2 regions of the Burkholderia sp. 22313 genome follow, and region 2 is predicted to be linked to the other one. Evidence: predicted binding sites of a transcription regulator. Region 2 holds the regulator's gene; the other holds the start of a gene.
The links. The regulator LexA, encoded in region 2, represses DNA repair genes until DNA is damaged. The targets are predictions, from matches to a motif close to ACTGTATNNNNATACAGT.
Positions count from the first base shown of each region.

Region 1 (15,234 bases), on a different contig from region 2:
GTATTGAACGACGATCCGGTGCCGCAGCGTCTGGCCGACTATGCGCGCGCGCAGTGGGAGCGGCCGTCGGTGCAGCGTTGGGTGAAGCTGAAGCGGCCGCCGCTGTAACGCACGGCGGGGCCGGGCGACGCAGCGGCGTGACCCGGCCGACTGCCCGCGCGGCCCGTACACACGGACCCTCCGGCCGCGAGATCGCGCGTCCGGTATCGGCGGGCGGTCGCGGTCAGTCCTTCGCGATCAATCCTTTGCTGCGGCGACGGCTTCCGTCTGCGCGTCACCCGCCGCGTCATTCCGGCTCCATCCACCTCCAAGCGACCGATACAACGCGACCGCCGCCAGCGCATGCTCGCGCTTGGCCTGGTTGAGCGCATCCGAATCCCGCAGATACACCTCCTGCGCGGACAGCACATCCAGGAAATCCGTCGCGCCGCCCTTGTAGAGCTGGTTCGCCAGCCCGAGCGCCTGGCCCGACGCCGCGAGCGCGCTGTCGAGCCGCCGCGTCGCTTCATCGCTGCCGACGAGGTTCGCGCGCGCATCCTCGACGTCCCGCAGCGCCTGCAACATCGTCTGTCGCAACCCGAGTTCCGACTCGCGCATCCGGCTTTCGCTCTGCGAGATATCGGCGGTAATCCGCCCTGCGTTGAAGATCGGGCTCGTCGCGCTCAACGCCGCGCTGAACAGGTTGTCGGTCAGCGTCGGCAACCCGAGGTACGACGCGGCCAGAATTCCGTCCGTCAGGTTCAGCGAGAACTTCGGATACCGCTCGGCCTTCGCGACACCGACTTGCGCCGCGCGCCGCTCGACCTGCGCATACGCGGCGAGCACGTCCGGCCGGCGCAGCAGCGCCTGCGAAGGCAGCGTGTCGGGCGACCCGGCCGGCGGCACCGGAATCGCGCCGGCCTGCGCGAGCACGAGCCGGTCGACCGATTCGGGCGTGCGGCCCGAATACACGGCGATCAGGTTGAGCTGATGCGCGATCCGCGCCTGCGTCGGCGGAATCCGCGCGTCCAGCGCATCGAGCTGGTTCTGCGCGCGGGTGACGTCGAGCTCCGTCGACAGCCCGAACGCCTGCCGCTTGCGCGTGAGGTCGAGCGCATGCCGGCGGATCGCCGCGTTGTCCTGCAGGATCTTCAGTTCCTGCTGCGCCCAGCGCAGGTCGACATACGCGGACGCCGCATCGGCCGCGAGCGCGAGCCGCATCGCGTCTTCTGCGTGCTGTTGCCCGACCCGTTCGGCCTGCGCGGCCAGCAGGTCGAGCCGTTCACCGCCGAACACGTCCGGCGACCAGCTCAGCGCGAGCCCCGCGCCGGCCTGCCGCACATAGCCGAGCGGCGGCGGCGTGTTCTGGCGCGCGTCGGCCGCATGCGCGGTCGCGTCGAGTGCGGGCAGCAGCACCGCGCGCTTCTGCACGGTCAGCGCCTGCGCCTGCTTCACGCGTTCGGCGGCGGCCTGCAGATCGAGGTTGCCGTCGAGCACGGTGTCGATCAGCCGGTCGAGCGCCGGATCGTGGAACTGCGCCCACCACGCGGCGGCATCGGCGCCCGTGCGCGGCACGTCGGTATCCCACGCGGCGGGGGCGAGCGCTTGAACGGCATCGTGCAGCGCGGGATGCTGCGCGGGCGGCACCGCGCAGCCGGCGGCGAATGCGCTGGCAGCGAGGGCGGCGAGTAGCTTTTTCATGATGACGACCTCGGCTTCAGTGCGCGTCCGGCGGCGGCGCGTTCAGGGTGATGGGACGGGAAAACGCGACGGCGGCCAGCGCGACGACGAAGCACAGCGACAGCGCGTAGTACGCATCCGCATAGGTGAGCGTCAGCGCTTCGCGATAGATCAGCCGGTGCAGGTTCGCGAGGCCGGCCTGCGCGGTATCCAGCGTGTTGCCGGCCACCGAGGTCCAGTACGCGGCCTGGCGATCGAGCAGCGACGCGACCTGCGGCTCGCCCGCGCTCACGTGCTCGTTCAGGCGCAGGTAGTGGAAGTTCACCCGGTCGTTGAGCATCGTCGCGCTCACCGCGATGCCGATCGCGCCGCCGAGGTTGCGCATCAGGTTGAACAGGCCGCTTGCCGATTTCAGGCGCGACTGCGGCAGCGAGCCCAGCGCCATCGTCACGATCGGCGGCACGCTGAATTGCTGGCCGATGCCGCGCAGCGCCTGCGGCAGCAACAGCTCGCGCCAGCCCCAGTCGTGCGTGATCGGCGTGTACAGGTAGCAGCCGAGGCCGAAGCAGACGAGCCCGAACACGAGCAGCGCGCGCATGCTGAAGTAGCGCGCGGCGAACGCATACACGCACAGCGCAAGCAGCTGGAACGCGCCGACCGACAGCAGCGCGATACCGATCTGCAGCGAACTGAACGCGCGCACCTGCGCCAGGAACAGCGGCGTGAGGAACACCGTCACGAAGATCCCGATGCCCGTCACGAACGACAGCAGGCTGCCGATCCCGAAGTTGCGCACGACGAGCGCGCGCAGGTCGACGACCGGATCGTCGGCGCTCAGCGCGTGCACGATGAACAGGAAGCCGCAGATGCCGGAGATCCATGCGCAGATCAGGATGACGTCGTCGCTGAACCAGTTCTTGCGCGGGCCTTCCTCCAGCACGTATTCGAGGCAGCCGAGGAAACCCGACATCAGCACGATGCCGGGATAGTCGCCGCGCCTGACGAGGCTGAGGTCGGGGGCGTCGATCCGCACGTAGCGCGGCACCAGCGCGGCCACGACGACGCCCGGCACGAGGTTCAGGTAGAACAGCCAGTGCCACGACCATTGATCGGTGATCCAGCCGCCGATCACCGGCCCGATTGCCGGCGCGAGCGACGCGAGCGCGCCGATCGTCGTCGACGCGACCAGCCGCTGCCTGCCCGGGAACAGCACGAACGCGGTCGTGAACACGGTGGGGATCATCGCGGCGCCGAGCGCGCCTTGCAACCCGCGAAACAGGATCATCGAATTGATGTCCCACGCGAGCCCGCACAGCATGCTCGTGATCGTGAAGCCGATCGCCGACGCGACGAACAGCCAGCGCGTCGACATCACCTTCGACAGCCAGCCCGACATCGGGATCACGATGATCTCGGCGATCAGGTAGGCCGTCTGCACCCACGACAGCTCGTCCTGGCTTGCAGAGAGCCCGCCGCCGATGTCGCGCAGCGACGACGCGACGATCTGGATGTCGAGCGTCGCCATGAAGAAGCCGACGCACATCAGCGCGAACGCGAAGACACGCTGTTTCGTCGGTTGCGACGCCGGGTCGCCGGAGAATGCGGTGGTCATCGTCGGCTCCCGTTCAGTTCGCGTGGCCGGTATGCACGGTCACGACCGCGGACAGGCCCGGGCGCAGCACCTGCTCGATGCCCGGCTGCGGATCGAGCTGCACGCGCACCGGCACGCGCTGCACGATCTTCGTGAAGTTGCCGGTCGCGTTCTCGGGCGGCAGCACGCTGAAGGTCGCGCCGGTCGCGGGCGCGAGGCTGTCGACGCGGCCATGCAGGCGCAGGCTCGACGCATCGAGCGCGACGTCGACGCGATCGCCCGCGCGCATCTTGCGCAGCTGGTCCTCCTTGAAGTTCGCGTCGATCCACAGCCCGGAAGCGGGCACGATCGTCAGCAGCGGCACGCCGACGTTCGCGAGCATCCCGACGCGGCCCGTGCGGTTGCCGACGTAGCCGTCGGCCGGCGAGCGGATCGTCGTGTATTCGACGTTGAGCGCCGCGACCCGTTGCGCGGCGAGCGCCGTGTTCACGCGGGCCCGCGCATCGGCGAGCTGCGCGCCGAGCACGTCGAGCTGCCGCTTCGATGCGAGCCACGCGGCGTCGCTGCGGGCGACGGCCGCAGCCGCCTTCGCATAGTCGGCGTCCGCGCGTTCGACGATCTGGCTCGACACCGCATCGGATTTCACGAGCGCGCGGTAGCGCACGCGGTCGGCCGACGCACGCGTGAGCTCGGCCGACGATGCGTTCCGGTCCGCCGCGTGCTGGCCGATCACCGCGTATTGAAGCTGTTGCTTCGCTTCGAGCTCCGTCACGGCGGCGCGTGCGCCGTCGACTTCCGCGCTGGCCTGCGCGAGCTTCGCATCGTAGTCGCGCGCGTCGAGCTGCACGAGCACGTCGCCGGCCTTCACGCGCTGGTTGTCGGTCACGAGGATCTTGTCGACGAAGCCGTTCACCTTCGGCGCAAGCACCGTGACGTCGCCGCCGACATACGCATCGTCGGTGCTTTCCTGAAAGCGCAGCACCCACAGCCAGTCGAGCGTCGCGGCCGCGACCGCGACGATGACGGCGCCCACCGCGATCCGCATCCACGGCACGCGGCGCTGCGTGGCCGGCCGGTCGATTGTGGCTGCGTCGCGGGCGGCAGCGGTTGGGGTCGTTTCCATCGATTCACCTATGTATATGCACTTATTGAAGCGACCGACGACACGTCGCCGATCGGGGAAGTCGTCAATCGCGCTCCGGCAGGTTGTGCGTAATCCGGAACAATTCGTCTCTGAGGCGGGCCGCGCGGGCCGACCCGAACCGCTGCTCGAACGCTTGCTGTGCGGCGAGCCAGTGCGCATGCGCGTCGGCGATCTTCGTTTCGCCGTGCGCGGTCAGCGCGAACGTCTGGCGGCGGCAACGCGGCTCGATCCGGCCCGTCACCAGCGCCGCGCCGATCAGCGGCTTGAGGGCCCGCAGCAGCGCCGTGCGCTCGATCACCAGGGCGGCCGACAGCGTCGCCATCGTCAGGCCCGGGCGCTCCCGCAGCAGCGCGAGAATGCTGTACTGCGACGGCGTGACGCCCGCCCGCGACAGATAGCGCTCGTAGAACTGCGAGACCCGCCGTGCGGCTTGCCGAACCGCGAAGCAATCGTCATCGGTAAGCTTGGTCGTGTGCATGTGCACATATTAGGTGGCACGGCGAGGCGAAGCGAGCGGCGGCGCAGGATCAGATTGGTGCCGTGGCTGTACCAATCGATGGCCGGACGGCGCGTTTTCGCGCCGGATCAGGCCGCGGCGGGAACAATCCCGCCTTCGTGGTCACAGTACGCGGCCGTGTAGTCGATGAACGCCTTGACCTTCGCCGGCAGCAGCGCGCGGTTGGCGTAAGCGAGCTTGATTTCGACGAACGCGTCGACGAGATCGGCGCCTTCGAGCAACTGCACGAGCGCGCCCGACGCGAGTTCGACCTCGACGAGCGTTCTCGGCACGACGCCGATGCCGAAGTCGTGCATCACCATTTCGCGATTGAAGACGGGGCTGTTCGACGCGATGTCGAAGTTCAACGGCACGGTCAGCAAATCGCCGTCGACACGAAACGACAGCGCGGGCCGGCGCAGCGACGGCGACATCGGCACGAACGCGTGCCCGGCGAGCTCGGCTGGCGTTGCCGGGCGCGGATGCGTGCGCAGATACGCAGGCGTCGCGACGATCACCACCGGGATGCGTTCGACCAGCCGCACGACGGTCGTCTCGCTCGTCAACATGTACGGCACGACGATGCCGATGTCGTAGCCTTCGCCGACGAGGTCGACCGGGCGCTCGGTCAGCGTGACGTCGAGGCGCACCTTCGGATGCGCGGCCTTGAAGCCGGCGATCAGCGGCACGAGCCGGTTCAGCGCGGCCGTTGTATGCGCGACGAGGCGCAGCAGCCCCTCGGGTTCGCGCGTATGGGATTGCGCCTGTGCTTCCAGCGAATCGAGTTCGTCGAGCACGGCCGCGCAGCGTTCGTAGATGCGCTCGGCGGTTTCGGTCAGCGACACCTGGCGCGTGGTCCGGTGCAGCAAGCGGCTGCCGAAGCGCGCCTCCAGATCCGCGACCGCCCGCGACACCACCGGCCGTGCGAGGCCGTGCATGTCGGCCGCGCGCGTGAAGCTGCGCGTTTCCACCACCGACCGGAAAATCCGCAGCTTGTCGATGTAGTCCATGTCCGTCTCCTTGACGCGGTGGCCGGCCGCCGGCGCCGTTACGGCGGAGTGTACATTGACTTTATGCATATGCACATATAAATTGCCGGTCATGAACGATCTCCAGATGGCCCAGGCCTGCAATTGCCTCGCGCTGCGTCAGGCGGCGCGCTTCGTCACGCAACGCTACGAGCGGCATCTGGCCCCGGTCGGGGTCACGCCCGCGCAGTTCTCGATCATGGCGAACCTGTCGCACCGGCCCGGGCTGGTGATGAGCGAGCTCGCCGATACGCTGGTGATGGATCGCACGACGCTGTTGCGCGCGCTGAAGCCGCTGCAGCGCGACGGATTCGTCGCCGCGGCGGCGTCCGAGCATGATGCGCGCGCGCATGCGCTCAGCCTGACGAAGCTCGGCGAGCGCACCTATGCGCAGGCGAAAGTCGCGTGGCAGGCCGCGCAGGACGAGTTCGAGACGCAGTTCGGCCGCGGCCGGGCCAAGGCGCTGCGTGACGAGCTGTTCAGCCTGACGGCGATGCGCTAGGCCCGGCGCGCACGGTAGTATTGCAAAGGCGATCCGGATCCACCGGACGAGACACGAGGAGCACCCCCCATGCTGCAGTTGAGCGAGCGCGACGACGCGATGTTGCGCGGCGCATTCGGCGACGGCGTCGCGCGCGCGATGCGGATCGTCGCGCGCACGGCCGAAGTCATGTCGGCGCCGCACCTGATCGACATCACGTCCGCGCATATCGACGGCTGTCTTTACCACGGCCAGACGAGCCTCGACTTCGTCGAGTATTTCGTCGACACCGGCGCGCAAGTCGCGGTGCCGACCACGCTGAACGTCGGGTCGCTCGACCTGATCCATCCCGAGCTCTATCACGGCGACCGCACGATCCAGCGCGACGCGCAGCGCCTGATGGATGCGCACCTGCAACTCGGCTGCGAATCGAGTTTCACGTGCGCGCCGTATCAGCTGAAGAATCGTCCGCGTCTCGGTGAGCAGATCGCATGGGCCGAATCGAATGCGATCGTGTTCGCCAATTCGGTGCTCGGTGCGCGCACCAGCCGCTACGGCGACTTTCTCGATCTGGCCGCCGCGATCACCGGCCGCGCGCCGTATGCGGGGCTGCACGTGGAGGCGAATCGCGCGGCGCGGATCGTGTTCAACGCGCCGGACTTCGGCGGCCGGCCGTCGCGCGACATCTATTTCGCGGCGCTTGGGCTGCTGATCGGCAGGATCGCCGGCGCGATCGTACCGGCGATCGTCGGGCTGCCCGCGGACACCAGCGAAGACGAACTCAAGGCACTCGGCGCGGCCGCCGCATCGAGCGGCGCGGTCGCGCTGTTCCATGCGGTGGGCGTCACGCCCGAGGCGCCGACGCTCGATGCCGCGTTGCATGGTCGCGCCGCCGAACGCACGGTCGACGTCGCGATGGCCGATCTCGACGAGATTCGTCGCACGCTGAATCATGGCTCGGCGGGCGATGCGCTCGTCGCGGTCGCGCTCGGCACGCCGCATTTCTCGCTGGCCGAATTCCGCACGCTCGACGCGCTGCTCGACCGGTTCGACGGCAAGCCGAAGTGCGATTTCTACGTGAACACGAGCCGCTTCATCCTGTGGGAACTGGGCGAGCTCGGGCTCGCGTCGAAATTCGATGCGCGCGGCATCCAGATCGTCGTCGACACCTGCACGTACATCACGCCGGTGATGAAGCAACTGTCGGGCCTGGTGATGACCAACTCGGGGAAATGGGCATCGTATGCGCCGGCGAACATCGGCGTCACGGTGGCGTACGGCAGCATGCGCGAGTGCGTGCGCTCCGCGTTCGAAGGCAAGGTGCGATTCGATGACTGACGCAACGAACGGGCAACTGACGGGCGACACGCTCGTGCCGGGCAGCGCATGCGCGAACACGATCGTGCTCGACAAGCCGCTCAGTTTCTGGGGCGGCTACGACTCGGGCGCGGGGCGGATCGTCGATCGCGGGCATCCGCAGGCCGGCGCGAGCCTGGCCGGCCGGATCATGGTGATGCCGCACGCGAAGGGCTCGAGTTCGAGCAGCAGCGTGCTCGCGGAAGCGGTGCGCAACGGCACGGGGCCGGTCGGGATCGTGCTGAAGGAGCGCGACCTGATCATCTCGATCGGCGCGATCGTCGCTGCGGAGCTGTATGCGATCGCGGTGCCGGTGGTGTGCGTGACGGATGCCGTGTACGACGCGATCGTCGCCGCGAACGGCGAGGTGCGGATCGAGGCGGGGGAGGGCGGTGCGCGCATTGGTATAGGCGGCTGACGCATCGCGCGCTCGTCGGTTCAGAGGAAGCGGATGCGCGGCGCATCGTCCGCGGTGAGCGACAGCGCATGTTTTGCCGCATTCATCTCGCGTCTGCCGCCTGGCTGCTTGAGCCGCCGGATTTCGGGCCAGCCAATCAGGCCGAACGCCGAACGCAGGATCGCGCTCAGCACGAAGAAGCCGAGTGCGGTTCCGCCAAACCACGCAAAGATGTCGAGCATGCCGTTCGTGCTGCCTTGTAGCACCGACATGATGCCGATGGCGAACGCCACGGCGATCAGAATGCCGATCGTCGCGATGACATCGGTTCGGGCGCTGGCGACGCGTGCGGGACGAACGAGATAGATCGAACCGTCGGTCACGTTGTGGATGCCGTAGATCGCGAGACTATCGCGGCCCTCGGCATACGCGACATGCAGCCGGTCGCCTGCAACGACGAACAGGTTGCGCGTCCCGCCTGTCCGGAGCGTGAGCGGCGCATCGAATGCGTCGAGTCGAAGCTCGATCTCTTCGATGCTCTGCGTCGTCCAGCCGAGGTTGTTGCTCCATACCTTCGTACTGATCGTCTTCTGGCCGACGGACGTCACGCAGCCGGACGCGATTCGCATGGAACGATCCGTCATACGTTGCTCCGTTCGAACGTGAGTCGGGGCGGCTGGCATTGCCACTTTTCCTGGGCTTCGCGCCGTTGCGGCCGGAACACCAGTTCGGACAAGCCGCCGATCGCGATCAGCGTGCCCAGCAGGCTGATGATGCTGACGAACACGGTCAGTGCGAAGACGAGTGCCCAGCCGCCGTTGAACGCGGCGCTGCCGATCAGCAGGCTCAGCACGAACACGCACGATGCCCACGTGAGCAGCGACAGGTTGTGTTCCCTCTGCGCGAGCGCGTCGTAGGGTGGAATCGCCAGATCGTTGCTGACGATCCACGCGATTCTGCGACGGCCATGATCGTCGAAAATGCACGCGCTTACCGGCATGCCGGGCTGGAGCCTATCGATCTGCTTGAACGCTTCTGCATCGACGTCGCCCGCTGCGATGAAGTAGCAGGTGTCCTGCATCGTCAGGCGATAAAGCGGCACCTGGTTGGTATTGGCCGCGATACGGATGAGATTCGTATCGATACGGTCGATCGTCGACTCGATCACGGTGGTGTGATTGCGCATGGCTGAAAGTGGGCGTCGGCCCGTATCACGTTGACGTGGCATTCATCATACCGATGAAGTGATGTGCAGGCCCGGCGCGCGGCGCCGCCCGCGTTTTCCCGTCATTCGAGCGCCGTGCCCGCCGCCGCTTCCCGATAGGCACTCGGCGTCTGCCCGGCCCACCGTCGGAACGCCCGCGTGAAATTCGCCGGGTCGGTGAATTGCAGCCGCTCGGCGATCGTCTTCAGGTCGAGGTCCGATGCCGCGAGCAACTGCTTCGCGTCGCGAAACCGCGCTTCGTCGAGCAGTTGCCGGTAGCTCCATCCGGCTTCCTCGAGCCGGCGCCGCAACGTGCGCGTCGATACGAGCAGGGCGTCGGCGAGCGCCTCCGGGCTCGAATAGTCGCCGGCCGTGCGCGCCAGTTCAGCGCGCACGCGCTCGACGAGATCGCCTTCCTCCTGGCGCACCTGCGCATACTCGCGCTCGACCTGCACGAGCGCCTGCCGGTGCGCGACGTCGTCGGCGAGCGGCAGCGGCCAGTCCAGCACGTCGCGCGCGATCCACAGCGCATTCGCCGCGCAGCCGAATTCGACCGGCGGCAACTGATCGCGATAGCGCGCGAAATAGCCGGGTTCCGGCCACGTGAAGCGCAGCGCGATCGGCGGCGACGCGCGCCCGGACCACTGCGAAATATTTTGCGCGAGCCCCGTCAGCACGAACTCGAACATCACGTGATGCTGCAGCACGGGGCTCGTCTGCACGCCGTGCAGTTCGAGCGTCGCGCCGTGTTCGTCTTCCGCATAGGTCAGCCGATATTGACGGTTGCGCATCCGGAAGTAGCGGTGCGTGACGACCAATGCGTCGCGGATGTCCCGCGCGGTCAGCGTGGCGTAGCCGAGGAAGCCGTGCACGGTCGGTTTCAGCAGCAGCCCGAACGCGAGCCCGATGCCCGGATCGCCGCCGATCTCGATCGCGTTGAGCACGAGCCGGCCCCATTGCGTCGGCGCGACGCGCGCGTCCGGTTCGGCCAACACCGCGTCGCGCAGCCCGGTGCCCGCGCGCACCGCGGCCAGATCAACGCCGCGCGCGGCCAGCGCCTGCAGCAGCAGGCGCGTATAGGCGACCGGAATCGTCGGCCGGCGTAGCCCGAGGTGGTCCTTGCGTGGCAGGGAGGTCATGTCTTTTTGGCCGGAAATGACAAGCATTATGGCTGTTTGCCCCCTCACGTTCAAGGCGGCGGGCGGCCTACGATGACACCCATCGCTTACCGGCAGGATCATCATGACGACCTCTTTCCCCCATCTGCTCGCGCCGCTCGATCTCGGTTTCACCACGCTGAAGAACCGCGTGCTGATGGGCTCGATGCACACGGGCCTCGAGGACAGCCGCAAGACACTGCCGCGCCTCGCCGACTATTTCGCCGAACGCGCGCGCGGTGGCGTCGGCCTGATCGTGACCGGCGGCTTCGCGCCGAACGTGGCCGGCTGGACCAAGCCGTTCGGCGGCACGCTGATGACGTCGGCCGGCGCGCGGCGCCATCGCGTGATCACCGACGCCGTGCATGCGGACGACGGCAAGATCGCGCTGCAGATCCTGCATACCGGCCGCTATGGCTACCACCCGTTCGCGGTCGCGCCGACGAAGATCAAGTCGCCGATCTCGCCGTTCGCGCCGCACGAACTCGGCGCGCGCGGTGTCGAGCGGCAGATCCGCGCGTTCGTCCGCTGCGCGCAGCTCGCACGCGAGGCCGGCTACGACGGCGTCGAGATCATGGGCTCCGAGGGCTACCTGATCAACCAGTTCATCTCGATGCACACGAACAAGCGCAGCGATCAGTGGGGCGGCTCGTACGAGAATCGCATTCGCCTGCCGATCGAGATCATCGAGCGTACGCGCGAAGCGGTCGGGCGCGACTTCATCCTGATCTACCGGCTGTCGATGCTCGACCTGATCCCGGACGGCAGCGACTGGCGCGAGACCGTGCAGCTCGCGAAGGCGGTCGAGCGCGCGGGCGCGACCATCATCAACACGGGGATCGGCTGGCACGAGGCGCGCGTGCCGACGATCGCGACCTCCGTGCCGCGCGGCGCGTTCGCATGGGTGACGAAGAAGATGACGGGCGAGGTCGGCATCCCGCTCGTGACGACCAACCGGATCAACCGGCCCGAAGTGGCCGAGCAGATTCTCGCGGACGGCTGCGCGGACATGGTGTCGATGGCGCGCCCGCTGCTCGCGGATGCCGAGTTCGTCGTCAAGGCCGCGCAGGGCCGCGCCGACGAGATCAACACCTGCATCGGCTGCAACCAGGCGTGCCTCGACCATGCGTTCAAGAACAAGATCGCGTCATGCCTGCTGAACCCGCGCGCCTGCCACGAGACGGAGCTGATCTATGTACGCGTGCAGCAGCCGAAGCGCATCGCGGTGGTCGGTGCCGGGCCGGCCGGGCTCGCCTGCTCGACCGTGCTCGCGCAGCGCGGCCATCGCGTCGACCTGTTCGACAGCGCGGCGGAGATCGGCGGCCAGTTCAACCTGGCGAAGCGGATTCCGGGCAAGGAGGAGTTCGACGAAGCGCTGCGTTACTTCGGCCGCCAGGTCGAACTGACCGGCGTGAACCTGCAGTTGAATCGTCGCGTCGACGCGAGCGACCTGATCGCGGGTGGCTACGACGAGATCGTGCTCGCGACCGGCGTCGCGCCGCGCGACCCGAAGATTCCCGGGCAGGACGGACCGAACGTGCTCAGCTATATCGACGTGCTCACCGGCCGGCAGCCGGTCGGCCGGCGTGTTGCCGTGGTCGGCGCGGGCGGCATCGGCTTCGACGTCGCCGAGTATCTGGTGCTGGACGGCGCGTCGCCGACGCTCGATCTGGAAGAATGGAAAGCGGAGTGGGGCGTGACCGATCCGGCCGCGACGCGCGGCGGCGTGACGCGCGCGCAGGTTGCGGCGCCCGCGCGCGACGTGACGCTGCTGCAGCGCAAGGCCGCGCCGCTCGGCAAGGGCCTTGGCAAGACGACGGGCTGGATTCATCGCGCGACGCTGAAGATGAAGCAGGTGAAGATGATCGGCGGCGTGAACTACGAGCGGATCGATGCGTGCGGGCTGCACGTGTCGTACGGCGAGCAGCGCACCGGCCATGAACTGATCGAAGCCGACACGATCGTGCTGTGCACGGGGCAGGAACCGCAGCGTGCGTTGCTCGCGCCGCTGCAGGCAGCCGGACGCTCGGTGCACCTGATCGGTGGCGCGGAACTGGCTGCCGAACTCGATGCGAAGCGGGCGATCGACCAGGGCTCGCGGCTGGCGGCGCGGTTGTAACGGGCTGTCGCTTCCGGTGGTGAGGCCGGTGGTGAGGCCGGTCGTGAGGCGAAGGGGCCGTGCGGCGGCGACTCGCGGCCTTGCGCCCGCTGATGCTGGCGGCATGCGCGGGCATGCCGACCTGCGTCGAACGAATGGACGGCGTCGCCCTGCAACGTGGCGACGCGATCCCGGCAGATAGCGATCCGCCGCCGGCCGGCGCGCGTCAGGCCGCTTCGGCCCGTTCTTCCGCTTCCGCTTCGAGCATCGCCTTGACGATCAGATAGATGGCCGGCAGGTCGTCGTCGTCGCGACGCCAGTCGACGGGCTCCTCGACGTCCGCGGCAACCAGGCGGCTGTCGCGCAGGCGGATGAACGCGTCGACGACCGTCGGGTCGTTGCGGCTCAGGAAACCGGTATTCGAGAAGGCGAGCTCCTCGATGTTCAGCAGCGCCTGCCAGCTCATCGTGCGGGCGGCCGCTGGATGCGTGCGGCGCCGCAGGCCGAGCGCGCGTTGCGCGGGGCCGCCGGCGACACGCTGCAGGTCGACGACCGCCCGCTGCGCGGCACGCTCGAAGTGGGCGGGGTTGAAGCCGGGTTGCTCGGGATCGAATGCGGATGACTGGAACATGGTCGCCTCACAAAAGTCCGTCCGTCATGGGTGACGGAATTCGGGTCAAATGGTGCAAAAACACTGTAAATATATACAGTGTTCGAGGCGGTTTCAAGTCCCGAATGAATAGGCGTGTGCGGCGACGGGTTTTTGTCGATCGGCGCGCGGCCCCGGCACGCGATTCAAACCGATGCCGCGATCGTCTCCCGCAGCCAGCGATGCGCGGGATCGCGATGCACGCGCTCGTGCCACAGCATCGACATCTCGTAGCCGGGCACCTCGACCGGCGCCTCCACGACGCGCAACGCGGGGACGTCGCGCACCAGCCGCTCGGGCAGCATCGCGACGAGGTCGGTGCTGGCAACGGCCGACATCACGAACAGGAAATGCGGGACCGACAACACGACGCGTCGCGCGGCGCCTGCCTTCGCCAGCGCTTCGTCCGTCACGCCGAGGAAGCCGCCGCCGTCGGGCGACACGATCACGTGTTCCAGCGCGCCGAACTGCGCGAGCGTGGGGCGCCGCTTCAGCTTCGGATGGCCGGCGCGACCGACCAGCACGTAGCGCTCGACGAACAGCGGCAGGCGCCGCATCCCTTCCGGCGACCCTTCGGTCGTATGGAACGCCAGGTCGATGCCGTTTCGTTCGGCATCCTGCTCGATGCGCGGCGGCACCAGCTCGACGACGGCGAGCCGCGTCGCGGGGGCGGCTGAACGCAGCGTGTTCAGCGCGGGCAGGACGATCGTCGATTCGCCATAGTCGGTCGCGGCCACGCGCCAGGTGTTCGTCGCGGTCGCCGGATCGAACGGCGTGGCCGTCAGCACCGCGCGTTCGACCGCTTCGAGGGCATCCCGTAGCGGCTCGCGCAGCGTTTCCGCGCGCGCGGTCGGCCGCATTCCGCGCGGCCCCGGCAGCAGCAGCGGATCGCCGAACAGGTCGCGCAGCTTCTGCAACTGCACGCTGACCGACGGCTGAGACATGTTCAGCTTGTCCGCGGCACGCGTGACGTTGTGCTCCGCGAGCAGCACGTCGAGCGTGACGAGCAGGTTCAGGTCCAGTCGTCTGAGATTGTTCATGGCTATACCTGGAATATCAGGAATTCATTTCAACTATATCGTTGGCGGCGGCATCCTGCAGTCATTCAATCAACGGAGCAGTGAACATGAACGTGCTGATCGTCTATGCCCATCCCGAACCGCGCTCGCTGAACGGCGCATTGCGGGACTTCGCGGTCGACCATCTCGAAGCGGCGGGCCACACCGTGCAGGTGACCGATCTGTATGCGATGAACTGGAAGGCCGCGTTCGATGCGAACGACGTGACCGGTCGCGCGCCCGATGCGCGTTTCGATCCGTCGCTCGACTCGAAAAATGCGTTTGCGGCGGGCCTGCAAAGCGACGACATCGCGCACGAGCAGGAGAAGCTGAAGTGGGCCGATGCGGTGATCCTGCAGTTCCCGCTGTGGTGGTTCTCGATGCCCGCGATCATGAAGGGCTGGGTGGAGCGCGTCTATGCGTGCGGTTTCGCTTATGGCGTGGGCGAGCATTCCGATACGCACTGGGGCGATCGCTATGGCGAAGGGTCGTTCGCCGGCAAGCGCGCGATGCTGATCGTCACGGCGGGCGGCTGGGCGTCGCACTACAGCGCGCGCGGCATCAACGGGCCGATCGACGACGTACTGTTCCCGATCCAGCACGGGATGCTGTATTACCCGGGGTTCGACGTGCTGCCGCCGTTCGTGATCTATCGGACGGGAAAGATGAACGGCGCGCGCTTCGACGAAACGCGTGCCGCGCTCGGCAAGCGCCTCGATGAACTGTGGACGGCACAGCCGATTCCGTTCCGGCGGCAGAACGCGGGCGATTACGAGATTCCGGCGCTGACGTTGAAGGAGGAGATCGCGCCGGGGAAAGCGGGATTTGCCGCGCATCTGGCGCGCGAGATGTGATCGTCGCGACATCGACGTGAGGCGTCGCAATACGCGAAGCAAGCGCTGCGAAACGACACGGG
Region 1 covers NZ_JBQEON010000001.1:359,078-374,311, reverse strand. Annotated here, with positions in the region: gene yfcF (glutathione transferase) at 1-108, shown strand, start outside; gene ACTJKF_RS01585 (efflux transporter outer membrane subunit) at 238-1,680, opposite strand; gene ACTJKF_RS01580 (DHA2 family efflux MFS transporter permease subunit) at 1,697-3,271, opposite strand; gene ACTJKF_RS01575 (HlyD family secretion protein) at 3,285-4,373, opposite strand; gene ACTJKF_RS01570 (MarR family winged helix-turn-helix transcriptional regulator) at 4,438-4,872, opposite strand; gene ACTJKF_RS01565 (LysR family transcriptional regulator) at 4,980-5,900, opposite strand; gene ACTJKF_RS01560 (MarR family winged helix-turn-helix transcriptional regulator) at 5,992-6,420, shown strand; gene ACTJKF_RS01555 (aconitase X) at 6,490-7,737, shown strand; gene ACTJKF_RS01550 (aconitase X swivel domain-containing protein) at 7,730-8,173, shown strand; gene ACTJKF_RS01545 (hypothetical protein) at 8,194-8,796, opposite strand; gene ACTJKF_RS01540 (hypothetical protein) at 8,793-9,338, opposite strand; gene ACTJKF_RS01535 (AraC family transcriptional regulator) at 9,440-10,522, opposite strand; gene ACTJKF_RS01530 (oxidoreductase) at 10,599-12,632, shown strand; gene ACTJKF_RS01525 (DUF2471 family protein) at 12,838-13,242, opposite strand; gene ACTJKF_RS01520 (LysR family transcriptional regulator) at 13,407-14,300, opposite strand; gene ACTJKF_RS01515 (NAD(P)H-dependent oxidoreductase) at 14,387-15,172, shown strand.
Region 1: the regulator LexA is predicted to act here: its motif matches at 13,305-13,322, upstream of ACTJKF_RS01525 (DUF2471 family protein).

Region 2 (15,234 bases):
CTCCGTGAGCCCGGTGAGCCGCTTGCCGCGCCGGATGAAGATGTCGACGCCCAGTTCATCCTCGAGATCCTTGATCTGCTTCGACACGCCCGACTGCGACGTGTACAGCACGTTCGCGACTTCCGTCAGGTTCATGTTCTGACGCACGGCTTCGCGCACGAAACGCAATTGCTGAAAATTCATGGGTATGCCTCTTGGGCTGTCGTTGTTCGAATGTCGATTCGGGGCGGTATCCGCCCTCTTCTCTTGACCGGGTTCGGGCGTCAGTGTGCGGGAAATACACGGACCGCGCGCGGTACGGCCGTCGCGCCGTCGCCGACCTGCAGCGCGAGCGCACGCCACGCGTCGCGATCGAGTTCCGCTTCGAGCGCACCGCCCGTGCGCGCCTCGAGTTCGACGCGCACCGAGCCGCCGAGCGGAATCACGCGGCGCACGTCCACCGCGATGCCGTCGCGATGGCCGTCGCCGCCGGCCGGCCACAATTGCAGGTCGTGCGGCCGCACGTACGCGTTCGCGGGGCCCGCGAAGTCGGCGTCGACCGCGATCGGCGCCGCCGCCCCCTCGGCGACGAAGCCGTGCCCGGCGACCGTGCCCGGCAGCCGGTTCGCCGCGCCGAGAAACTCGTAGACGAATGCGCTTTGCGGATGATCGTAGACGTCCTGCGGGCTGCCGACCTGCTCCACATGGCCGCGGTTCAGCACGACGATCCGGTCGGCCACTTCCAGCGCTTCCTCCTGGTCATGCGTGACGAAGATCGTCGAGATGTGCAGGTCGTCGTGCAGACGACGCAGCCAGCCGCGCAGTTCCTTGCGCACCTTCGCGTCGAGCGCGCCGAACGGCTCGTCGAGCAGCAGCACCTTCGGCTCGACCGCGAGCGCGCGGGCCAGCGCGATCCGCTGGCGCTGGCCGCCCGACAGCTCGGACGGATAGCGCTGCGCGAGCCAGTCGAGCTGCACGAGCTTCAGCAGCTCGTGCACTTTCTCGCGGATCGCGGCATCCGACGGCCGCTCGCGGCGCGGCTTCACGCGCAGCCCGAACGCGACGTTCTCGAATACGGTCATGTGGCGGAACAGCGCGTAATGCTGGAACACGAAGCCGACCTGGCGATCGCGCGCGCCGACCGACGCGACGTCGAGCCCCTGCAGCACGACCTGGCCGGCGTCCGCGTGCTCGAGGCCCGCGATCACGCGCAGCAGCGTGGTCTTGCCGCAACCGGACGGCCCGAGCAGCGCGACGAGCTCGCCCGGCGGAAAGTCGAGCGACACGTTGTCGAGGGCGGTGAAATCGCCGAAGCGCTTCTGAAGGTGACGGACGGTGATACCCATTCTGGTTGCCTCTTTTACGATTTCGACGAAATGGCGGCGACGGGGCCGGCGTGAGCGGGAACGTCATCGCGCGCGCCGGCCAGTTCGGCGGCGAGATGACGCTCGGCGAGCAGCTTCAGCGCGAGCGTGACGAGCGCGAGCAGCGCCAGCACCGATGCCACCGCGAACGCCGCCGCGAAGTTGTATTCGTTGTACAGGATCTCGACGTGCAGCGGCATCGTGTCGGTCACGCCGCGGATGTGGCCGGACACGACCGACACCGCACCGAACTCGCCCATCGCGCGCGCATTGCACAGGATCACGCCGTACAGCAGGCCCCACTTCACGTTCGGCAGCGTCACGCGCCGGAAGATCTGCCAGCCCGACGCGCCGAGCACGCGCGCGGCCTCTTCCTCGTCGGTACCTTGCGCCTGCATCAGCGGGATCAGCTCGCGCGCGACGAACGGGAACGTGACGAAGATCGTCGCGAGCACGATGCCCGGCACCGCGAAGATGATCTGCACGTCGTGATCCTGCAGCCACGGGCCGAACCAGCCCTGCGCGCCGAACAGCAGCACGTAGACGAGGCCCGAGATCACCGGCGACACGGAAAACGGCAGGTCGATCAGCGTGGTCAGCAACGCCTTGCCGCGGAATTCGAACTTCGCGATTGCCCACGACGCGCACACGCCGAACACGAGATTGAGCGGCACCGCGATCACCGCGACGGTCAGCGTCAGCTTGATCGCCGACCACGCGTCGGGATCGGCGAGCGACGCGAGATAGAAGCCGACGCCCTTGCGCAGCGCCTCGAAGAACACCGCGGCGAGCGGCACGACGAGGAAGAACGCGAGGAACGCCAGCGCGACGCCGATCAGCAGCCAGCGCACGGCGCGCGACTCGCTGACGGGATCGAGCCGCTTCGCGGCGCGCGCGCGCGCGGCGGACGGGTTGTTCAGCACGGCACTCGACTCCTGGTTCATGGCTGGCCTCCTGCCGCGTTCGCGGCAACGCCGACGGCCGCCGGCGCCGGGCCGCTCGCGCCCTTGCTCGTCCTGCGCTGCAGATACCACTGCAGCGTGTTGATCAGGAGCAGCATCAGGAACGACACGACCAGCATCACGACCGCCAGCGCGGTCGCGCCTGCGTAGTCGTACTGCTCCAGCTTCGTGATGATGAGCAGCGACGTGATTTCGGATTTCATCGGCACGTTGCCGGCGATGAAGATCACCGACCCGTATTCGCCGAGCGCGCGCGCGAACGCGAGCGCGAAGCCGGTGAGCAGCGCCGGCAGCACGGCCGGCAGCACGACGCGGCGGAACGTCAGCCAGCGCGACGCGCCGAGGCACGCGGCGGCCTCTTCCTGCTCGCGTTCGAAATCCTCGAGCACCGGCTGCACGGTGCGCACGACGAACGGCAGCCCGATGAAGGTCAGCGCGACCAGCACGCCGACCGGCGTGAACGCGATCTTGATGCCGAACGGCGCGAGATACTGGCCGACCCAGCCCTTGGTCGCATAGACGGCCGCGAGCGAGATGCCGGCGACCGACGTCGGCAGCGCGAACGGCAGGTCGACGATCGCGTCGACGAGGCGCTTGAACGGGAACGTGTAGCGCACCAGCACCCACGCGACGAGAAAGCCGAACACGGCGTTGATCGCCGCGCCGCCCAGGGCGGAGGCAAACGTCAGCCGGTACGACGCGAGGACGCGCGGCGACGTGACGGCGGTGACGAACTGGTCCCACGACAGGGTCGCGGTCTTCAGGAACGTGGCGGCGAGCGGAATCAGCACCACGAGGCTCAAATAGGCCACCGTGATGCCGAGCGTCACGCCGAAACCGGGCAGCGCGCTCGGCTTGCGAAAGGTGTACGTCGTCATCGGATGCTCTTGCTGGGTGTTGCTGCTCACGGGTCCGGCGCGAACGCCGGCGCGGGAATCTCGCGCCGGCTGCCGGCCGGGGATGCGGCGCGCTGTCGTGGCGCGCCGCTGTCGTTATGGCTTGCTGCTTGCTGCCTGATGCGGCCGCGGTTACTGCGGCTTGTAGATCGAATCGAACACGCCGCCGTCCGCGAAATGCGTCTTCTGCGCATTCGTCCAGCCGCCGAAGGTGTCGTCGACCGTGTACAGCTTCAGCGTCGGGAACTGCTTCGTCAGCGCCGCCGGCACGTTCTTCGAACGCGGACGGTAATAGTTGCGCGCCGCGATCTCCTGGCCCTGCGGGCTGTAGAGGAAATTCAGGTAGGCCTCGGCCAGCTTGCGCGTGCCCTTCTTGTCGACCACCTTGTCGACCACCGCGACGGGCGGCTCGGCCAGGATGCTGACCGACGGCACGACGATCTCGAACTTGTCGGTGCCGAATTCCTTGATCGACAGGAACGCCTCGTTTTCCCATGCGATCAGCACGTCGCCGATCCCGCGCTGCACGAAGCTCGTCGTCGCGCCTCGCGCGCCCGAATCGAGCACGCCGGCGTTCTTGTAGAGCTTCGTCACGAACGCCTTCGCGCTCTGCTCGTTGCCGCCCGGCTTGTGCACGGCGTATGCCCAGGCGGCCAGGTAGTTCCAGCGCGCGCCGCCCGAGGTCTTCGGGTTCGGCGTGACGATCGAGATGCCCGGCCTGGTCAGGTCGTCCCAGTCCTTGATGCCCTTCGGATTGCCCTTGCGCACGAGGAACACGATCGTCGACGTGTACGGCGATGCGTTGTCCGGCAGGCGCTTTTGCCAGTCCTTGTTGACGAGGCCCTTGTTGGCGAGCGCGTCGATGTCGTACGCGAGCGCCAGCGTGACGACGTCGGCCTGCAAGCCGTCGAGCACCGAGCGCGCCTGCGCGCCCGAGCCGCCGTGCGACTGCTTGAAGTCGACCGTCTCGCCCGTCTTCGCCTTCCACACCTTGCCGAACGCCTGGTTGAAGTCCTGATACAGCTCGCGCGTCGGGTCGTACGACACGTTCAGGAACGTCGTATCGGCCTGCGCATGCGTCGCGACGCCCAGTACCGCCGCCGCGCCCAGCGCGAGTGTTGCGATCAGGCGGCCCACTGCGCCCGCCAGCCCCGTATTGCGCTTCGCCATCCTTGGTTCTCCCGTGTTGTCGGTATTGCGATGTCGGGCCAGTCTAACGAACGGGCTACATGATTAAAAATAATCGTTCTTCATTTTTTAATATTCAAAAGTGCTAACGCAGACGGGACGGACGGTTGCGGCGGATAAACCGACGTTTCGACGTCGCGAAATCGCGCCGGAACCGGCGTGATCGCGTCGAACCTCAAGTAACACTTGAAATTCGCGAAGTACTGTATAAAAATACAGCTCACTGTCTATCCATACAGTTCAGCCATGACCAAACTCACCGCCCGTCAGCAGCAAGTGTTCGACTTGATCCGCCGCGCGATCGAGCGCTCCGGTTTCCCGCCCACGCGTGCCGAGATCGCGGCCGAGCTCGGTTTCAGCTCGCCGAATGCGGCCGAGGAGCACCTCCGTGCGCTGGCGCGCAAGGGCGTGATCGAGCTGGCCGCCGGCGCGTCGCGCGGCATCCGCCTGCTCGGCATCGACGATGCGCCGCACCAGTTCACGCTGCCGCACGCCGGCCTGATGCAACTGTCGCTGCCGCTCGTCGGCCGGGTCGCGGCCGGTAGCCCGATCCTCGCGCAGGAACACATCTCCCAGCATTACGCATGCGATCCCGCGCTGTTCACGAGCAAGCCCGACTACCTGCTGAAGGTGCGCGGCCTGTCGATGCGCGACGCCGGCATTCTCGACGGCGACCTCCTCGCCGTGCAGAAGCGCACGGAAGCGAAGGACGGCCAGATCATCGTCGCCCGCCTCGGCGACGACGTCACGGTCAAGCGCCTGATGCGCCGGCCCGGCGGCCTCGAGCTGATCGCAGAGAACCCGGATTACGAAAACATCTTCGTCAAGGCCGGCAGCGCGGAATTCGCGCTGGAAGGCATCGCCGTCGGGCTGATCCGCTCGGGCGAACTCTGACAATCGGTCTCGCTGAGGAGAACATCATGGAACGCCTGTCCCGTCTGCTGCCTTTCCGTCAATTCGGCCGCCTGCGTCATCTGCGCGGCCGCACGCCCTGCGCGCCGCTGTCCGCCGCGGCGCCCGTGGTGAGCCAAGAAGTCGCAGTTGAACGGCAGGCGTCGCTGCTGCCGTCAGCGCTGCCCGCGTTCGCGCGGGTGTCGCTGAATGCCGGCCTCAATCACGCGGAACCGGCGCGTCGTGCGCCGGTGCGCGTCTATCACGGCCGCTCGCGCCTGATCATGGTCGGAACGATCGATGCCGTGTGCCGGATGATCGATCGCTGCATCGACGAGGAACGATCGGCCGCACACGGCGGTCTCTGATTGCGGAACCTGTCCGCACCGGAGGCATCGTGACTGGATCTTCGAGCCGCGCCCGGCGGCTCAAGCCCCTGCTGATCGTCGTGCTGGCCGTCGCCGCCCTGGTGGCGATCGGCTATGCATACGCGTCGCCGTACGTCGCGCTCGGTCGCCTGAAATCGGCGATCGACGCGCGCGATGCGCAGGCGGTCAGCGAATATGTCGATTTTCCGTCGCTGCGCATCAGCCTGAAGCAGCAGGTCACGGCAGAGTTGATGCGCCGGATCGACGCGGTGAAGAAGGACAATCCGTTCGCGGTGATCGGCGCGCTGATCGGTTCTGCATTGATCGGCCCGCTGGTCGATGCGTATGCAACGCCGGAAGGCGTGGCGGCGCTGATGAGCGGCATTCCGCCGCGCGGTAATCCGGGCGAACGGCCGCCCGACTGGTCGGGGCCGCCGTCCGGCGATGCGCCGGGCCATGCGCCGGCCACACCACCGGCCAATCCCGCGAGCCTCCCCGTACCGGGCAGCAGCGCCACCGCGTCAGCGGCGTCTGCGCCGGCCCCCACATCGGCACCCACATCGGCACCCGCGTCGGCCAGCCCGAGCGATGCAGGCCATCCGCAGCAAACGAGCGCCGGCTACCGGAATATCGATGAATTCGTCGTGACCTACCAGCGCAGCGCCGATGGCACGCGCTATGCGGCGATCTTCCATCGTGTCGGCCTGTTCTCGTGGAAGCTGTCCGCGATCGATCTGCACGCCTGAGCGTGCCGCGATCGAAATGGAGGCCGCCGTTGCGGCACGGCGCAAGACCAGCGTGAATCGCAGCGCGACCCAGCCGGTCAGGCAATCACGGCACGACTTGCCGTGTTACTTGCCGTTCGCAGTGGCCGCTTCGCGTTCGCGCGCGATCTCGGCCTTTTGCTCTTCCGCCGACGAACAGGCGACCAGAATGCTGCAGTTCACGCGATCGAGCAGTTGCGTATTGCCCGACCCCATCCACCACCTGGACAACCCGCTGCGGCACCGGTGGCCGACAACGACGAGGTCGGCCTTGATCTCCGTCGCGAGATTCGCGATTTCGTCGATCGGATAGCCGAACGCGAAATGGCCTTCCGCCTGAACGCCGCGCTCGCGCAGCCAGTTCACGCCTTCCTGCAGGATCTCGCGCGCCGTTTCCTCGAAACGGCCGCAGGCGACGTCGGTCAGCAGCCCTGCGCTTTGCGCGATGCTCGAGCGCATGTCGACGACCGACAGCAAATGCGTTTCCGCCTTCAGATCCATCGCGAGATTGGCGCCACAGCGCAATGCCTTGCGTCCTTCGAGCGTGCCGTCGTAGCACAGCAAAATCTTGTTGTAGCTAGCCATGAAACCTCCCTATCGCGACTACGTGCGCTATGCACTCATCATGGTGCGCCGCAATTCCGGACGCAAGGGATGGAAAACGCTGATTCGCCACGCGGGGCGCGTCGGCGATGATGCAGTGCACGATCCGTGCACGCCTGCACCGTGCCGCGCGGGCATGCCCTGAAGGGATGCGGCCGATGCACTAGAATGGCCCGTTCATGCCGTCGGCGCGCGTTCGCTTCGGCCATGTCGATCTGACAAGCATTCGTCCGATCCGTTCGCCTGCCCGCATGCCGGCCCGGCCGGCCACGAAGCCGAAAAACGCGCCCGCTTACAACGACAACCTGCCCATGTCCGTTGCACCGATCGAGTTCCGGAACGTCGAAAAGCGCTATGGCGACAAGCTCGTCGTCAACGACCTGTCCTTCCACGTCCAGGCCGGCGAATGCTACGGCCTGCTCGGGCCGAACGGCGCCGGCAAGACCACCACCCTGCGGATGCTGCTCGGCCTCGCGTATCCCGACGCGGGCGCCATTTCACTGTGCGGCGAACCCGTTCCGTCGCGCGCGCGGCATGCGCGCCAGCGAGTCGGCGTCGTCCCGCAGTTCGACAACCTCGACCCCGACTTCACGGTCCGCGAAAACCTGCTCGTGTTCAGCCGCTATTTCGGGATGTCCGCGCAGGCCGCACGCGCGCTCGTGCAGCCGCTGCTCGAATTCGCGAAGCTGGAAAACAAGGCCGATGCGAAGGTCGGCGAGTTGTCGGGCGGCATGAAGCGCCGGCTGACGCTCGCCCGTGCGCTCGTCAACGATCCCGACGTGCTGGTGCTCGACGAACCGACGACGGGCCTCGATCCGCAGGCGCGGCACCTGATGTGGGAGCGGTTGCGCTCGCTGCTCGCGCGCGGCAAGACGATCCTGATCACCACGCATTTCATGGAAGAAGCCGAGCGCCTGTGCGACCGACTGTGCGTGATCGAGGAAGGCCGCAAGATCGCCGAAGGCACGCCGCACGCATTGATCGAATCGGAGATCGGCTGCGACGTGATCGAGATCTACGGTCCCGATCCGGTCGCGCTGCGTGACGAACTGGCGGCGTTCGCGAAGCACACCGAGATCAGCGGCGAGACGCTGTTCTGCTACGTGACCGACCCCGAGCCGCTCAGCGCGCGGCTCAAGGGGCGCACGGGGTTGCGCTATCTGCATCGTCCGGCCAATCTGGAAGACGTGTTCCTGCGGCTCACCGGCCGCGACATGCAGGACTGATCGATCATGGACGTACGCAACTATTCCAGCGCCGCGCCGTCCGCACCGCCGCGCGAATCGCGCTTCGCGATCGCGCTGCCCGCGAATGCCACCAACTGGATCGCCGTGTGGCGGCGCAACTACCTCGTGTGGCGCAAGCTCGCGCTCGCGTCGCTGTTCGGCAATCTCGCCGATCCGATGATCTATCTGTTCGGGCTGGGATTCGGGCTCGGCCTGATGCTCGGCCACGTCGACGGCGTGTCGTACATCGCGTTCCTCGCGGCCGGCACCGTCGGTTCGAGCGTGATGATGTCCGCGAGCTTCGAGTCGATGTATTCGGGTTTCTCGCGGATGCACGTGCAGCGCACCTGGGAAGCGATCATGCACACGCCGCTCGCGCTCGGCGACATCGTGCTCGGCGAGATTGTCTGGGGGGCGAGCAAGGCACTGTTGTCGGGCGTCGCGATCATGCTGGTCGCGGGCCTGCTCGGCTATGCGCGGTTTCCGTCGATGCTCGCGGCGCTGCCCGTGATCGCGCTCGCCGGCCTCGCGTTCGCGAGCACCGCGATGATCGTCACCGCGCTCGCGCCGTCCTACGACTTCTTCATGTTCTATCAGACGCTCGTGCTGACGCCGATGCTGCTGCTGTCGGGCGTGTTCTTCCCGGTCACGCAATTGCCGCCGGTCGCGCAGCACGCGGCGCATGCGCTGCCGCTCGCGAACGCGGTCGAATTGATCCGGCCCGCGATGCTCGGCCGGCCGGCGGCGGACGTCGGCCTGCATCTCGCGGTGCTCGCCGGCTATGCAGTCGGCGGCTTCGTGGTGTCCGCGTGGCTGTTCCGGCGGCGGATGATGCGCTGACGGCCGGCGCGCCACGCGCCGGCTCGATGCGACGAAATCGGGACGACGTTATTCGTCGTCGTCACTCCACGGAATCTCGACGTCGGTCAGGAACGCGACGGTCGCGAGCGGGCCGCCTTCCTGGCGGCCGAGCTTGCCGTCCGCGCGATGCCATTCGACGCGGAACTGCGTACCCGGATCGTCGGCGACGAGATAGACCGCGCGCAGCTCTTCCGCGTCGGCTTCCTCCACCGGGCCGTCGAACGACACCAGCATCTTCTGCGGCCACAGGCCGTTCGCCGGATCGTAAATGCGGTCGCCCTGCGGAATGTCGATGCTGGCCTCGACGCCGATCGTGGCGGAGGCTTCGATGATCATCGTGCCGAGCGCGTTCAGCACGGCAGTCGCCCGCGCGGAATTGGCCTGGCGGATCGCGAGATCGCCGCGCGTCAGCGCCTTTTCGAGTCGAGGATGAATCTTCGGTTGGGTCATGCGTTTTCCTGTTTGCTTCTTGTAAAGGGCGCCGCACGCATGAAGCGGCAGCGCCGGATGAATACGACGGTTGCGCGGCGGGATCGGTCTGCACGCAACGCACAGCGGCAATCGCGCGCGTCCTTGGGTGCCGCCGGCAGCCGGGCCTGTCCGGCCCTGCCCGCCGAGCGCATGCGAGCCGGGCGTGTCCGGCTGCCGCGCCCGCCTACCGTCCCGTCCGCGCGCCGGTCAAAACCCGAACGCGATCGCGAGCAGCCCGCTCGCGATCCCGAACACGACGACGAGGCCCGCGACGATCGCCAGCATGTACGGCTTGAACGAACGCGCGAGCATCGCGAGCGACGGCACGCTGATCGGCGGCAGCGTCATCAGCAGCGCGGCGGCCGGGCCGACGCCCATGCCGAGCGACAGCATCGCCTGGATGATCGGCACCTCGCCGGCCGTCGGGATCACGAACAACATGCCCGCGACCGCGAACGCGATGATCCAGCCGAGATGGTTGCCGATGTCCGGGCCGATATGCGGGAACAGCCACGCGCGCGCCGCGCCGAGCAGCAGCACGAGCACGATGTATTCGGGCACGAGCCGCACGGCCATGCGCGCGAGCAGCTTGATCCAGCGGACGAACGGATTGCCTGCCGCGGCCTGTTCGGCCGCGAGCGCGGCGAGTTGCGCGTCGTCGATGCTGCGGTCCTCCGGACGCGCGATGCGGTTCAGCAGATAGCCGATCCCGAACACCATCGCGATGCCGAGCACGAGCCGCAGCGCGCTCCACTGCCAGCCGAGCACGAAGCCCATGAACACCAGCGCGGCCGGATTCAGCACCGTGTTGCCGAGCCAGAACGCGACCGCACCGCCCGGCGACGCGTGGCGCGCGCGCAGGCCGGCGACGACCGGCGCCGCGCAGCACGTGCACATCATGCCGGGCAGCGACAGCAGGCCGCCCGCGGCGACGCTGCCGAAGCCGGTACGGCCGAGCACACGTGCGACCCAGTGCGCGGGCAGCAGCGCCTGCACGGCCGAACCGAGCAGCAGGCCGAGTACCATCGCCTGCCAGATCGCCTTGCCGTACGCCCAGGCATAGTCGAGCGCCGCCTTGAGCGACGGCTCGGGCGCGGCCGCCGACGTGCCCATCAGGATCGACTGGCCGATCGAATGATGCTCGGCGGCGACGAATGCCTTGTTGTAGTACGGAAACCATTTCACGTAGAACAGGCCTGCGACCGCGATCAGCAGGAAGGTCATCCAGCCGAGCGCCGGACTGGGTTGGGTGCGTGTGGTCGTCATCGTGTGGTGGTCGATTGGTTTTTGTCGGTTGAGGATTCCGCGCCGGCCGCCAGCGCGGCCGACGCAGGCAGCCCCGCTTGCGCGAGCCGGGCCAGCAGCGTGCGCGCCTGATCGCGCACGTCGGCCGCGTTCGGCTGGAACGTGAACGTCAGCGCCCGGTTCGGCTGGTTGTACGTTGCGCGGTAGGTGCGCGCATAGGCGGGATCGTAATGCTTGTCGATCAGTTCGGTGAACAGGTCGGCCCGCGCATCGGCATCGATCAGCGCATTCCAGTGCGCCACCTGGTCACGGCTGTGCAGGCCGATCAGCCGTTGAAGCTGCGCCTTGAACGCGGCCGGTGCGTCGAACAGGTGGGCGTAGTCCTCGAGGAGGAACGCGATGCGCTCGTCGTGCGCCGCGTCGACCTGGACCCACGGCCCGGCGTGAAACGCGTCGATCAGCGCGATCGGCAGGTGCACGAGCCCGATCCTGCGGCTTTCCGATTCGACGAACACCGGCCATTCGGGGTCGAAACACCCGAGTGTCTCGACGAGCCCCGAATCGAACCCCTTCTGCGACGGTTGCGGTTTGCCCGGCAGCGCGCCGAGCAGCGAGCCGCGATGACACGCGAGCGCCTCGAGATCGAGCGTCTGCGCACCCACGTCGCGCAGCGCGTTCAGCAGCCGCGTCTTGCCGCAGCCCGTATGACCGACGAGCGCGATGTAGCGAAACCGCGTTGGCAGCGTGCCGAGCGTCGCGCACACTGATTGACGGTATGCCTTGTAGCCGCCGTCGAGCTGGCGCGCCTGCCAGCCGATCAGGTTGAACCAGTTCGTCATCGAGCCCGAGCGCTTGCCGCCGCGCCAGCAATAGATCAGCGGCCGCCAGTTGCGCGGACGATCGGCGAACGTGGTGTCGAGATGGCGCGCGATGTTGCGAGCGACCATCGCCGCGCCGACGCGCGTCGCTTCGTACGGCGATACCTGCCGATACATCGTACCGACGATGACGCGCTCTTCGTTGCTGAGCACGGGCGCGTTCAGCGCACCAGGAATATGATCCTCGGCGAACTCGAGCGGCGTACGCACGTCGATGATCTCGTCGAAGTCGCCGGCGCGATCGAGGGTGACAAGCAGGTTCTTCAATTTGGCGTCAAGCAGGGGCAGCGGCTCGATGAGCCGCATGGGCACGGAAGGCGGATTGGTGATTATCTCACGCCCGGGCGTCGCGGGCCGCGCGCGGCAACCGGCGCGGGTGCTGCGGCGCGCATCACGTCGACCAGATGGTCGCGAAACGCGCGCACCGACGCGGGCAGATCGCGCCCCGCCATGGTCTGCACCTGGATGCTGCGCTCGCGCAGCTGGGGGTTCGTGACGGGCACCACGACGAAGCCGTCCGCGTCGAAACGGTCCCGCACCGACAGCAGCCCCGTGAACATCACCGCACCGGTACGCTGCGCGTAGCGGTACATCACCGCGGTGTTGTTGCTGGTGAGCTCCGGCTCGAGCATGAGCCCGTCGAGCACGCATGCGATGTCGATCAGCTGCCGGACCGTCGTGCCGGCCTCCGGCAGCACGTGCGGGTGCCGCGCGACATCGGCAAGCGACACCGAATCGCGCGCCGCGAGCGGATGATCGCGCCGCACGAGCGCGAAGATCGGCGCACGCTCGGCGTGTTCGACGCGCACGCCCTGCTCCGGCGCCAGACTGAACGTCAGCCCGATATCGGCATCGCCGTCGCGCACCCGCCGCGTCGCATCGGCCGGCGACACGACCCACACCGAGAAATCGACGCCCGGGTGGCGCGCCTTGAAGCTCGCGAGCGCGCCCGGCAGGAAATCGATCGCGAATCCTTCGGAGCAGGCGATCTTCAGCAGGCTACCGTGCAGCGCCTCGAGCCCGCCGATTTCCTTCATCACGTGCTCGGCCTCCAGCAGGCTGCGCTGCGCGAAGCCCAGCAGCCGCTCGCCGGCCTCCGACAGCGCCATCCCGCGCGGCCGGCGTTCGAACAGCGGCGCGCCAAGCTCGCTTTCGAGCTTCGCGATCTGACGGCTGATCGCCGACACGGCCACGTGCAGCCGCGCGGATGCGTCGCTGATCGACCCGGTGCGCGCCACTTCGACGAAGTACCGCAGCGCAAGACCATGCAGGAAAGCCGCCATCGTTCTATCCCCAGGGCCCGTGACCCAAGGCCGCTCCGCTTTGCCTTTTCGGCAAAGGAATGTTCGAAATTCGATCATTGTGACAAAAAAAACGGCTTTCTAGAATCGATCGCACGCCCGGCCATGCGCACCGCGTCTGCCGGAATACCGATCAAGGAGACTCGTCTTGAGCCGTACCGCCGCCATCCAGCACGCGTTGAACCAGTTCGAATCGGGTGCGTTCTTCACGACCCTGAGCCGCCGCGTCGGCCTGCGCACCGAAAGCCAGGAAAGCGGCTCGGGCGCCGCGCTGCGCGCCTACCTGGCCGACGAGATCGCGCCGGAGGCCGCGCGCCTCGGCTTTACGTCGCGGCTCGTCGACAACCCCATCGACGGCGGCGGCCCGTTCCTGCTGGCATCACGCCACGAGGACGATGCGCTGCCGACCGTGCTGATCTACGGCCACGGCGACGTCGTGCGCGGCTACGACGCGCAATGGCGCGCACCGCTGTCGCCGTGGACGCTGACCGTCGAAGGCGATCGCTGGTACGGCCGCGGCAGCGCCGACAACAAGGGCCAGCACACGATCAACCTCGCCGCGCTGGCGAGCGTGCTCGACGCGCGCGGCGGCCGGCTCGGCTTCAACGCAAAGCTGCTGATCGAGATGGGCGAGGAAACGGGTTCGCCGGGCCTCGACGCACTGTGCCGCCAGGAGCGCGATGCGCTCGCGGCCGACGTGCTGATCGCGTCCGACGGGCCGCGCCTCACCGCCGAACGTCCGACCGTATTCCTCGGCTCGCGCGGCTCGGTCAACTTCAAGCTGAGCCTGCGCGCGCGCGACGGCGGCCATCACTCCGGCAACTGGGGCGGGCTGCTGCGCAACCCGGCGACCGTGCTGGCGAACGCGCTCGCGAGCCTCGTCGATGCGCGCGGCGCGATCCGCGTCGCGGGGCTGCGTCCGCCGCCGATCCCGGCTGCCGTGCGCGCCGCGCTCGCCGACCTGTCCGTCGGCGGCGGCCCGGGCGACCCCGCGCTCGACGCCGGCTGGGGCGAACCGGGCCTCTCCGCGGCCGAGCGCGTGTTCGGCTGGAACACCTTCGAGATCCTCGCGTTCAAGGCCGGCAATCCCGAACATCCGGTCAACGCGATTCCGCCCGTCGCATATGCACACTGCCAGCTGCGTTTCGTGGTCGGCACCGATTGGGAAGCACTACAGGCGCACCTGCGCGCGCATCTCGATGCGCATGGCTTTGCCGACGTCGAGATCGACGTCGAACGCGGCGCCCCGGCGACGCGCCTGCCGCCGGACGATCCGTGGGTGCGCTGGGCCGTCGCGTCGCTTGCGCGCACGACCGGCAAAAAACCCGCGATCCTGCCGAACCTCGGCGGCACGCTGCCGAACGAAGTGTTCGCCGACACGCTCGGGCTGCCGACGCTGTGGGTCCCGCATTCGTATCCCGCCTGCTCGCAGCACGCGCCCGACGAGCATCTGCTCGCGAGCGTCGTGCGCGAGGGGCTGCAGATGATGGCCGGCCTCTTCTGGGATCTCGGCGACGCCGCGCCGCCCGTTCGCCGCGCGGCACCCGCCGCGGCCGGCGCCGCCCTGTAACGCGCTTCGCCCCTTGCTCGGGACCTGCTCACACGATGAATACGACCACCCTGACCTCGCAGGACGCCGCGCGGCCCAGCGCCGCGAAGATCCGGCGCATCATCTTCGCCGCATCGATCGGCAATGCGCTCGAATGGTTCGACCTGATCGTCTACGGCTTTTTCGCGGTGACGATCGCCAAGCTGTTCTTCCCCGCGACGAGCGAGGCGACGTCGCTGCTGCTCACGCTCGGCACATTCGGGCTGTCCTACCTGATCCGGCCGATCGGCGGCTTCGTGCTCGGCGCCTATGCCGACCGCGCGGGCCGCAAGGCGTCGCTGCTGCTGTCGATCGGGATGATGATGGCGGGAACGCTGCTGATCGCGCTGATGCCGACCTACGCATCGATCGGCATCCTCGCGCCGCTCGGGATCATGTTGTCGCGGCTGATGCAGGGCTTTTCCGCCGGCGGCGAATTCGCGAGCTCGACCGCGTTCCTCGTCGAACATGCGCCGCAACGGCGCGGCTTCATGTCGAGCTGGCAGTTCGCGAGCCAGGGGCTCGCGACGCTGCTCGCATCGGGTTTCGGCGCCCTGCTGACGTCGACGCTGAGTACCGCGCAACTCGAAAGCTGGGGCTGGCGCGTGCCGTTCCTGTTCGGCCTCGCGATCGGCCCGGTCGGGCTGTA
Region 2 covers NZ_JBQEON010000008.1:132,918-148,151, forward strand. Annotated here, with positions in the region: gene ACTJKF_RS09250 (CysB family HTH-type transcriptional regulator) at 1-183, opposite strand, end outside; gene ACTJKF_RS09255 (sulfate/molybdate ABC transporter ATP-binding protein) at 264-1,325, opposite strand; gene cysW (sulfate ABC transporter permease subunit CysW) at 1,340-2,287, opposite strand; gene cysT (sulfate ABC transporter permease subunit CysT) at 2,284-3,183, opposite strand; gene ACTJKF_RS09270 (sulfate ABC transporter substrate-binding protein) at 3,334-4,371, opposite strand; gene lexA (transcriptional repressor LexA) at 4,636-5,283, shown strand; gene ACTJKF_RS09280 (hypothetical protein) at 5,310-5,648, shown strand; gene ACTJKF_RS09285 (DUF2939 domain-containing protein) at 5,678-6,394, shown strand; gene ACTJKF_RS09290 (universal stress protein) at 6,500-6,997, opposite strand; gene ACTJKF_RS09295 (hypothetical protein) at 6,996-7,160, shown strand; gene nodI (nodulation factor ABC transporter ATP-binding protein NodI) at 7,327-8,241, shown strand; gene ACTJKF_RS09305 (ABC transporter permease) at 8,248-9,081, shown strand; gene ACTJKF_RS09310 (hypothetical protein) at 9,130-9,552, opposite strand; gene ACTJKF_RS09315 (permease) at 9,781-10,839, opposite strand; gene mnmH (tRNA 2-selenouridine(34) synthase MnmH) at 10,836-11,963, opposite strand; gene ACTJKF_RS09325 (LysR substrate-binding domain-containing protein) at 12,026-12,979, opposite strand; gene ACTJKF_RS09330 (M20 family metallopeptidase) at 13,146-14,567, shown strand; gene ACTJKF_RS09335 (MFS transporter) at 14,603-15,234, shown strand, end outside.